3 regions of the Nocardiopsis tropica genome follow, and region 3 is predicted to be linked to each of the others. Evidence: riboswitches for the same ligand, from Rfam matches in the RefSeq annotation. Region 3 holds a riboswitch; each other region holds the start of a gene.
What was found. A riboswitch is a leader RNA that binds a small molecule or an ion and turns the genes downstream of it on or off. The one in region 3 is predicted to bind thiamine pyrophosphate.
Positions count from the first base shown of each region.

Region 1: linked by a shared signal. The riboswitch ahead of thiO (glycine oxidase ThiO) and the one ahead of thiD (bifunctional hydroxymethylpyrimidine kinase/phosphomethylpyrimidine kinase) in region 3 are both predicted to bind thiamine pyrophosphate.
Region 2: linked by a shared signal. The riboswitch ahead of ACFQBR_RS10215 (ECF transporter S component) and the one ahead of thiD (bifunctional hydroxymethylpyrimidine kinase/phosphomethylpyrimidine kinase) in region 3 are both predicted to bind thiamine pyrophosphate.

Region 1 is NZ_JBHSUF010000025.1:78,592-81,854, reverse strand. Features, by position in the region: gene thiS (sulfur carrier protein ThiS) at 1-98, opposite strand, end outside; gene thiO (glycine oxidase ThiO) at 107-1,348, opposite strand; TPP riboswitch at 1,344-1,457, opposite strand; gene ACFQBR_RS29695 (Rv2175c family DNA-binding protein) at 1,565-1,942, shown strand; gene thiE (thiamine phosphate synthase) at 2,081-2,749, shown strand; gene ACFQBR_RS29685 (zinc-binding dehydrogenase) at 2,930-3,263, opposite strand, start outside.
Region 2 is NZ_JBHSUF010000005.1:228,431-231,693, reverse strand. Features, by position in the region: gene ACFQBR_RS10220 (ABC transporter ATP-binding protein) at 1-1,132, opposite strand, end outside; gene ACFQBR_RS10215 (ECF transporter S component) at 1,238-1,849, opposite strand; TPP riboswitch at 1,960-2,067, opposite strand; gene ACFQBR_RS10210 (transglycosylase domain-containing protein) at 2,162-3,263, opposite strand, start outside.
Region 3 is NZ_JBHSUF010000001.1:137,851-141,113, forward strand. Features, by position in the region: gene ACFQBR_RS00605 (alanine/glycine:cation symporter family protein) at 1-928, shown strand, start outside; gene thiD (bifunctional hydroxymethylpyrimidine kinase/phosphomethylpyrimidine kinase) at 1,061-1,867, opposite strand; TPP riboswitch at 1,856-1,953, opposite strand; gene ACFQBR_RS00615 (DedA family protein) at 2,059-2,757, opposite strand; gene ACFQBR_RS00620 (DUF368 domain-containing protein) at 2,754-3,263, opposite strand, start outside.

The DNA of each region.
Region 1 (3,263 bases), on a different contig from region 3:
ATCGTGCCGCCGCCCGGCGCGGTCAGGTCGCGGACGACCGCCTCCACGGTCGTGCCGTCGGCGAACTCGCGGAGGTCGCCGTTGATGATGAGTTGCACTGCCTCTCCTACTCCCACGTCGTCGTGTGCGCGTCGCCGGACACCCGGTCCGCGGCGAACCTGCGCGCGTACTCCGGCAGGGCGCCCGTGGTGAGGGCGCGCGCCATGGCCTCCCCGGTGGCCGGGGTCAGCAGGACCCCGTGCCTGAAGTGCCCCGCGGCCAGGTGCAGGCCGGGGACCCGGGTCGGCCCCAGCAGGGGCTCGTTGTCCGGTGAGCCCGGGCGCAGGCCCACACAGGTCTCGGTGACCTCCAGCTCGGTCACCCCCGGGACGAGCTCGCGCGCGTCCCGCAGGACCTGCCAGAGGCCCCCGGCGGTGAGCGAGGTGTCGTAGCCCAGCTCCTCCTGGGTGGCGCCGATGACCACCTCTCCGTCGGCGCGCGGCACCAGGTAGGTGGTGAAGCCCCTCACCAGGCCCCGGACCGTGCGGCCGACGAGGGGCGGTTCGCCGGCCGGCACCCGGGCGCGCAGGAGCTGGCCCTTGACCGGGCGCAGCGGCGGCACCACCGGTTCGGGCACCTTGACGCGGTCGCTCCAGCAGCCTGCGGCCAGGACGACCTGGTGGGCGGGCAGGACCCGGCCGTCGTCCAGGCGCACGCCCAGCCGGGCGCCCCCGGGGCCGGGGGCCGTGACCTCCTCCGCCCGACCGGCGGTCTCGGTGACTCCCGCGCGTCCGCCCGCCGCGGCCAGGGCGCGCAGCAGCAGCCGGGGGTCGACGGAGTGGTCGTCGGGGGCGAGCACGCCGCCGCGCACGGACGGGGCGAGCACCGGCTCCAGCCGGCGGCACTCGCGGCTCGTCAGGCGCTCGGTGGCGATGCCCAGGCGCTCCTGGAGCCGGTGCAGGTCGGTGAGGACGGCCATGTCGTCGCGGTCGAAGGCCACCAGGAGGGTCCCGGTGGTGCGGTAGCCCACGCGGATCCCGCCGGCGGCCTCCAGTTCGGCGACGAACCCGGGGTACATGCCCGCGGAGCGGACCCCGAACTCCATGAGGGGCTCCTCGCCGAACACGGCCTCGGTGGCCGGGGTGAGCATGCCCGCCGCGACGGTGGAGGCGGCACGGGCGCCGGCGGGGCCGGTCACGGGGTCGGGTTCGACCAGGGTGACGCGGAGGCCCTCCTGGGCGGCCCGCCAGGCGGTGACCCTCCCCACGAGGCCGCCGCCGACCACGACGACGGTCCGCTCCGGCGCGTCCCCGGGGCCGCCACCGGTAGGACGAATCGTTTCGCGGCGGGGATCGTTCTTCGTGCGCACGGCGCTGTTCCCACTCCCTTCGCCGGCATGACCCGGATCAGGTTCGTGCGGTCGGAGGCTCACAGCCTCCCTCTCAGCCGGGTCCCACCCGGCTCCCGCGGGATGTGCAGAGGTCTGTCCCCATCCTAGAACCTCCTCCCGGAATGCGTGGCAGTGGTGGGGATCTCCACGGCGCCCGGCCCCCGCGGCGCCGGAAGGTGTCCGGGCCCCGTGCGGATGTGGCAGATTGGGAGGGTGACACGAAGCGACATCGACATAGACACGCTGGTCGGCGAGTGGCTGACCCTGAAGGAGGCGGCCGCGCCGCTCGGCGTGAGCCCCAACCGGATCAAGACCCTGATCCGCGAGAACCGCATGATGGGTGTGGTCCGCGGAGGGCAGCTGTCCGTCCCCGCCGCCTTCATCGACGGCGACGACCTCGTCAAGGGGCTGCCCGGGACCCTGGTGCTGCTGACCGACGCGGGCTTCTCCACGGAGGAGGCCCTGCGCTGGCTCTTCACCCCCGACGACACCCTGCCGGGCACGCCCATCCAGGCGATGCGCGAGAACCGGGGCACCGAGGTGCGCCGCCGCGCCCAGAGCATGGCCTTCTAGCGCGTGGTCCGCGGACGCTCTCGGCGGGCGTCGGCGGACGCGGTCCCGGAACGATCCGCGGAACACGGCCCGGGGCGCGGCGCGCCGTCGGGCGGCCTCCCCTCGGGGGCCGGCCGGCGAGGGCCTAGGGTGGGCGGGGTGAGGACCAGCCACGGAACCAGCCTGCGCAAGCGCCTGGACGCATCCCTTCTGTACCTGTGCACCGACGCCCGGACCGGGCGCGGTGATCTCGCCGAGTTCACCGACGCGGCCCTGGCCGGAGGGGTGGACATCATCCAGCTCCGGGACAAGGGGCTGGAGGCCCGCGAGGAGATCGCGGCCCTGGAGGTCATGCGGGAGGCCTGTGAGCGGCACGGGGCCCTGCTCGCGGTGAACGACCGCGCGGACATCGCCCGCGCGGTGCGCGCCGACGTCCTGCACCTGGGCCAGCGCGACCTGCCGGTGCCCATGGCCCGCGACATCATCGGGGCGGACCCCGTGATCGGCCGCTCCAACAACGACATCGCGGCCGCCTCCTCCTCCGCCGAGGAGGCCGGGAGCGACTACTTCTGCGTCGGCCCCACCTGGGCCACCCCCACCAAGCCGGGCCGCCCCGCGGCGGGCCTGTCCCTGGTCGAACGCGCCGCCGCGCTGGGCACGGACCGCCCGTGGTTCGCCATCGGCGGGATCGACGCGACCAACATCGACGCGGTGGTGGAGGCGGGCGCCCGCCGGGTCGTGGTCGTGCGCGCGATCACCGAGGCCGAGGACCCCCGGGCCGCCGCGGCCGGGCTGCGCGAGCGCCTGACCGCCCGCACCGGGGGCTGAGCGGCGCCCCCGGCCCCGCCGGACCCCGGGAGGGCGAGGACGCCGCCCCGCCCCGCCTCCGGGGGAGGGGCCCGGGACGGCGGTGCCGCCGCGGCTCCCGCGCAGGCCGGTGGCCGCGGCCGCCGCGCTGATCCCCGTCGACGGCCGCCCGCGCCCGGCCGGTGGTCCGCCCCACCGCCCTCACGGCACGAGGAGCACCTTGCCCAGGACCCGGCGCTCCTCCAGCGCCCGGTGGGCCTCCTCCGCCCGCTCCAGGGGCAGCGTCAGCCCCACATGCGGTCTCACGCGCCCGGAGCGGGCCATCTCCAGGATCCGGCGCACGGCGCCGCTCCGACCCTCCTTCCCGTCCTCCAGGTCGAAGAGGCCGAACACCTCGATCCCGCGGCGCTCCGCCTCCCCGGCGTCCACCTCGGAGAAGCGGCCCCCCGCGGAGCCGTAGGAGAGGAAGCGTCCGCCGTCGGCCACGGCGCCGAACGCCGCCTCGCCGAGGTCGCCGCCGCTCCCGTCCAGGACC
Region 2 (3,263 bases), on a different contig from region 3:
CCCCGGCCCGCCGCGGGGCGAACCGCAGCTCGTCCCGCACGGTGCCGGTGACGAACTGGTCCTCCGCGTGCTGGAACACGGTGCCCACGTGGCGGGACAGGAGCCGGGCGGGCCATCGCGCCAGCGGCCGCCGGTCGGCCTCCGCCAGGGGGCCGCGCGGCAGGACCGCGCCCCTGTGGGGTCGGGAGAGCCCCGCCAGCAGGGTCAGCAGCGTGGACTTACCCGCACCGTTGGGGCCGGTCAGGGCGGTCGCCGTACCGGCCGCGACGGAGAGGTCCACCCCCTCCAGCACGGTCCTCCGGGGCGGGGCGCCCGCCCCCAGCTGGAAGGGGGTGCGCGCGGCGACGCCCACCGCCTCGACGCGGGGGCCGCCGCCCGGCGCGGGGGCCGGGCCGGGGGAGGGCTCGTCACCGGGGACCCACACTCCCTGCTCCGCGAGGGAGCGCCCATGCGCGGCGAACACGGCCGCCGGATCGCCGTCGGCGACCACCCCGCCGCCCGGCTCGACGACCACGACCCTGTCCACCAGCCCGACCACGTCGGCGACCCGGTGCTCGACCAGGAGCAGGGTCGCCTCGGTCTCGGCGAGCAGGCGTTCCAGGACACCGCGCACCAGGGCGGCCCCGGCTGGGTCGAGGTTGGCGGTGGGCTCGTCCAGGAGGAGCAGGCGCGGGCGCATGGCGAGCGCGCCGGCGATGACCAGGCGCTGCTTCTCACCGCCCGACAGCGCGCCGGTGGGGTGGCGCCGCCCGTACGGGAAGCCGACCGCGTCGAGCGCGTCGTCCACCCTCGGCCAGATCAGGGCGGGGTCCACCCCCAGGTTCTCCGGTCCGAAGGCGACGTCGTCGCCCGCGCGGGCCATCACCAGCTGCGTCTCCGGGTCCTGCCCGACCAGGCCGACGCCTCCGCGGCCCCGGTCGGCGGGGAGGCCGTCGACCAGCAGCGTCCCCTCCTGGTCGCCGTTGAGGGCGCCGTCGGGGCCGGTGAGTCCGGCGAGGGAGTGCAGCAGGGTGGACTTGCCCGCCCCGGAGGCGCCGAGCAGCAGCACGCGCTCACCGGGCTCGACCGTGAGGTCCACCCCGCGCAGGGCGTACGACTCGCGGCCCGCGTGGCGCCACCCCCAGCCGGACAGCTCGACGCGTGCGCCGCCCCCTCCGGGGGGCCGGAGGGGGGACGGTGCCGCGGGGTGCTCCGCGGTCGCCCCCGAGGGGCCGCGGCGGTCGTGGTCGGCCACGGGTCAGCCCCTGGCCGACGGGAAGGGGGCCAGCGCGCCCGACCTGGCGAGCGCGGTGGTGAGGAGGCGGGCGCCGACGCCCGCGATGACCGCCGAGCTGATCACGACGATGACGCCGTAGACGAGCTGGAAGTGCAGGGGCCAGGTCACGTTGTAGACGAGGTTGTCGCGGACGGCCGGGGAGAGGCCGGCGGCGGCCGCCGCGAGCACGGCCGCGCCCATGCCCCAGCGCCGGTAGCCGAAGGCGAGGAAGACCAGCTCGGGGAGGAGGCCCTGGAGCGTCCCGTCGATGATCACCATGACCCCCCACTGCGTCCCCAGCACCGCCGACACCAGGGAGGCCGCGATCGAGGTGAGCAGTGCCGCGCCGGGCTTGCGGACGACCAGTCCGCCGAGGACGCCGGAGATCAGCCACATTCCGTAGACCGCCGCCTGCGCGGGGGGAAAGCCCACGAAGAGCGGGGTCGTGACCGACCAGACGATGTTCCAGAGCCAGAAGACGACGCCGACGGCGACGCCGATCACGGCCGCAACGACGATGTCGACGGTGCGCCAGCCGCGCAGCCGTCCGAGGACGTCGCGCCAGAATCCGGTACGCCCGGTCTCGGTGCTCATCAGGTGGTGTCCCTTCGTCGGGGTGGACGAGGGCCCATGTGGCCAAGAGCGACGCCGGAGGACGTGCCGCGCGCCGGGTCCGTCCCGGGTGCGCGGGAGCACGCCGCCGGAGACGGGTTCCTACGACTTCCTTCGCTGGCATGACCCAGATCAGGTGTGTAAGGGTCTGCGGCCGGGTGCCGCACTCTCAGCGCTCACGCGCTCCCCTGTCGGTTTCCCTCCATTATGCGTCAACAACGGGGGCCGCGGGGTGTTCCCTCCCCACGGCCCCCGTTTCCGACCCCGTCCGACCGCGCCCGCCGGCGGGCGCGGTCAGGCGTCGCCCTCGTCGTCCCCGCCCTTGGGAGGCGTCGCCGACGGGTTGCCGAACGCCTTCGGCGAGGGGGCGAAGCCCTCGGCCGGCAGGTCGGCCGTGGCCCCGCGCATGGTGGCCTGCCAGATGGGGCCCGGCAGCGTGCCGCCGTAGACGATGCCGTAGTAGCGCCCGCCGATCGTCACGCCCTGGAGCGGGTTCTCCTCGCCTCCGCGCATGTCGCCGACGACCACGGCCGACGCGAGGTTCGGGGTGTAGCCGGCGAACCAGGCGTAGGCGGCGTTGTCGGTGGTGCCGGTCTTGCCCGCGGCGGGGCGGTCGAGGCCGAGGCCGTTGGCGGTGCCGCCCTTGAACGTCTGCTGGAGCAGGTGGTTGACCCCGTCCGCGACGTCGCGCTCGACCCTGCCCTCCTCGCAGTCGGTGCGCGCCTCGACTTCCCGGGTGCCCTCGGCGCCCTCGCGGCCGATCCGCACGGAGACCACCGGGACGGGCTCGCAGTAGGTGCCGCGGGCGGCGAACGTGGCGTACGCGTTGGCGACGGTCAGCGGGGACACCTCCTGGTCCCCCAGGGTGAAGGAGCTCCAGACCCCCAGCGGTTGGCCGTCGGCGCGGTGGATGCCGACCCGCTCGGCCATCTCCGAGGTCTCGCAGAGGCCGACGCGCTTCTGGAGCTGCGCGAAGTAGGTGTTCACGGACCCCTTGGTCGCGCTGATCATGTTGTGCCGGCCGCCGTCGCTCTCCCCGGCGTTGCTCACGCTCCACCCGGACATCACGCCGCCGTCGCAGTTCTCGAGCCCTCCGACCGAGACGCTCTCGGGCGAGGAGAAGCTGGTGCCGTAGCCCAGTCCGGAGTGCAGGGCGGCGGCCAGGGTGAACGTCTTGAACGTCGACCCCGCCTGGTAGCCGAGCGAACCGCCGGCCTCGCTGTCCACCGCCAGGTTGATGGAGGTCGTGCCGAGCGCCTCGTCGTCGAACCCGTAGCGCAGGTTCTGCGCCATGCCCCGGATCCGGCCGGTGCCGGGCTCGACGACGGCCTGGGCGGAGAACTTGGTGGACTCCTCCGCCGGGACGTACCGCTCGATGGCCTCCTCCGCGGCCCGC
Region 3 (3,263 bases):
CACCCAGACCAACGCCGTGGCCGAGGCGGTCAACGACGCCACCGGCGCCGACCAGCGGGCCGTCGGCGTGGTCCTGATGCTGCTGACCGCCGTGGTCGTCCTCGGCGGCATCAAGGGGATCGGCCGGGTCGCCTCCGCCGTGGTCCCGTTCATGATCATCGGCTTCGTCCTCATGAACCTGCTGGTCCTGGCGGTGCACCACGACCGGATCGGCCCCGCCTTCGCACTGGTCCTCGGCGACGCCTTCACCGGCACCTCCGCGGCGGGCGGGTTCGCGGGCGCCACCCTGATGTACGTCATCCGCCAGGGCGTCTCCCGCGGCATCTTCTCGAACGAGTCCGGCATGGGCACCGGCGCCATCGCCGCCGCCGCGGCCAGGACCGACCAGCCGGTCCGCCAGGCCCTCGTCGCGATGACGCAGACCTTCGTCGACACCGTGATCATGCTGACCCTGACCGCGATGATGATCATCACGACCGGGGTGTGGCAGGACCCCGACGCCGCGGGGGTGGAGGGCAGCGACAAGGGGGTCCTGCTCACCACCTCCGCGATGGAGGCCGGCCTCGGCCGGATCAGCCCGGACCTGGCGGGCCTGGGGCCCGTGTTCGTCGCCTGCGCGGTGGTGGTCTTCGCCTACACGACCATCCTCGGCTGGGCCTACTACGGCGAGAGGTGCGTCGTGTACCTGGCGGGGCGCTCGCTCGTCGTGCCCTACCGGCTGCTGTTCATCGCGGTCGTCTACGTCGGCGCCACGGCGCAGATCGACGCGGTGTGGCTGTTCAGCGACATCGCCAACGGCCTCATGGCCCTGCCCAACCTGATCGGGCTGCTCCTGCTGTCCCCGGTGGTCGTCGCGGAGACGAGGAAGTTCTTCGCCCACCCGGACTGGCGGGACCCGGACGCGGTCATGGAGCCCGTACGGGGGTAGCGGCACGACCGGCGGCCCGCCGCGCCCCCGGCCGCCGCGAACGCGGCCGGGCCCGGCGGAGGCGGACGCGCCGCTCCGCCGGGCCCGGTCCCGCGGGGGAGGGCGTCGGTGCCGCCCCCCGGTCGGCGGGCCCTACTTCCACCAGGCGTGGAAGTGGTGCACGGGCCCCTGCCCGCCTCCGGCGTCGATCTCGTCCGCCCGCCGGAGCGCCTCGGTCAGGTAGGCCTTGGCGTCGCCCACGGCGGAGGCCGTGTCCGGCCGCTGCGGAAGCAGGGCCGCGATCGAGGAGGACAGGGTGCACCCCGTGCCGTGCGTGTTGCGGGTGCGGACCCTCGGCGAGCGGAACTCGACCGGGGCGGAGCCCTTGGCCACGAGGATGTCGACGCAGTCCTCTCCGGCCAGGTGGCCTCCCTTGAGCAGGACCGCGCGCGGGCCGAACTCCAGCAGCCGGAGGGCCTGCTCGTGCATCGTCGCCAGGTCGGCCGCCTCCGGCTCGTCCAGCAGGTCGGCCGCCTCGGGCAGGTTCGGCGTGACCAGGTCCGCCCGGGGCAGCAGCCGGGTGCGCAGCGCGTCGACGGCGGAGGGCTCCAGCAGGCGGTCGCCGCTCTTGGCCACCATCACCGGGTCCACCACCACGTGGGGCAGTCCGTGGCGCCCGATCGCCTCGGCGACGGCCTCGGTGACCTCGGCCGTGCCGAGCATGCCGACCTTGACCGCGTGCACCGTGGCGTCGGAGAAGAGGGTGTCCATCTGGTGGGCGACGAAATCGGCGGGGATCGGGTGGACCCCGGTGACGCCGCGCGTGGACTGGGCGGTGAGGGCCGCGACCACGGTCATGCCGAAGGCGCCGTGTGCGGAGAAGGCCTTGAGGTCCGCCTGGATCCCGGCGCCCCCGCTGGGGTCGCTGCCGGCGATGGACACGATGTTGTACGCGCTCATGGGCGTTCCTTCGCTAGTACGAACTAGGGCAGGTTCGACGGGTGTGCTCTCAGCCGGTGGACTCACCGGCACCCCGCGCCGTCGGGGCCGCCGCGTGGGCGGCCCCGCTCAGTGTGCGGCCGACCCGAGGGGGCCGGCGTATGTGTTCCGGACGCGCGGGCCCGAGGGGCCCGTACGGCTGCCGGCGCCGTTCAGAGGGTGGGGGCGTTGTCCGCGGACCGGGCCTTGAGCAGCTTGCGGACGCGGGCGATGACGAACCACAGGAACAGCAGGGCGATGACGACCAGCACGATGTTGCTGATAAGGCCGCTCCACTGCACCAGGATCGGCTTGATGGCCGGGCCGAAGGCGTAGCCGAGTCCGATCCAGATCGAGTTCCAGACGGCGGAGCCGATCACGGTGTACACGGAGAACTTGAGGATGGGCATCCGCTCGATGCCGGCGGGGACCGAGATGAAGCTGCGCACCAGCGGCACGCACCGGCCCAGGAGCACGGCGAGGCCGCCGAAGCGGGCGAAGAAGCGCTCGGCCTTGTAGAAGTCCTCGACCTCGAGCAGGGGGGTCTTCTCCACCAGCCACTTGGTGCGGTCCCGGCCCAGCAGGGCGCCGATCGCGTAGAAGCCCCAGGCGCCGACCAGGCAGCCGATCGTGGCCCACAGGATGGCGAGCCAGACGTTCATGTGTCCGTCGTAGGCGAGGAAGCCCGCACCGGGCAGGACCGCCTCGCTCGGCATCGGGGGGAAGAAGGTCTCGATGAACAGGGCCACGCCGACGCCGGGCTCGCCCAGGGTCGTCATCAGGCTCAGCACCCAGCCGATGAAGCCCTCGTACTCGTGGACGACCTCGCCTTCCATCGCCAGGTTCGACGCCGTCCACAGATTCGCTGTCATGAGAAGTGGCTTTCCGTTCTTTCCGGTCGGACGCCGGCCGCGACGCGGGCGGCCTCGGCCCGGGAGCGCTTGCGGCGCTCCCAGACGATGGCCGCGGTCACGATCACGAAACCGGCGACGATGAAGACGACTGTCACAGGGACGTCGGTGGGGGTGACGACCTCGCGGGACTCGGTCTGCCACGGCCACAGGGCGCGCAGCGAACCGGCCATGAGGCCGGTGAGTACAACGAGGGTCATGTGGTGGAAGTTCTCCAGGAGGTGCTGGAGCAGCTTCACGAACAGGGACAGGCCGGTGAGCATGCCCAGGGCGAAGACGGCCAGGTAGGCGATGTCCAGGTCGCCGACCGCGCTGATCGTCGGCTCGTAGAGCCCGAGTGTGAGCAGGATGAAGGAGCCGGACAGTCCCGGCAGGACGAGCGCGCAGACGGCCACCGCGGCGGCGAGGAAGACGACCGCCGGGTGGGTCGGCAGGTTGGCGCCCGGCAGCCCGGTGAGCACGAAGGC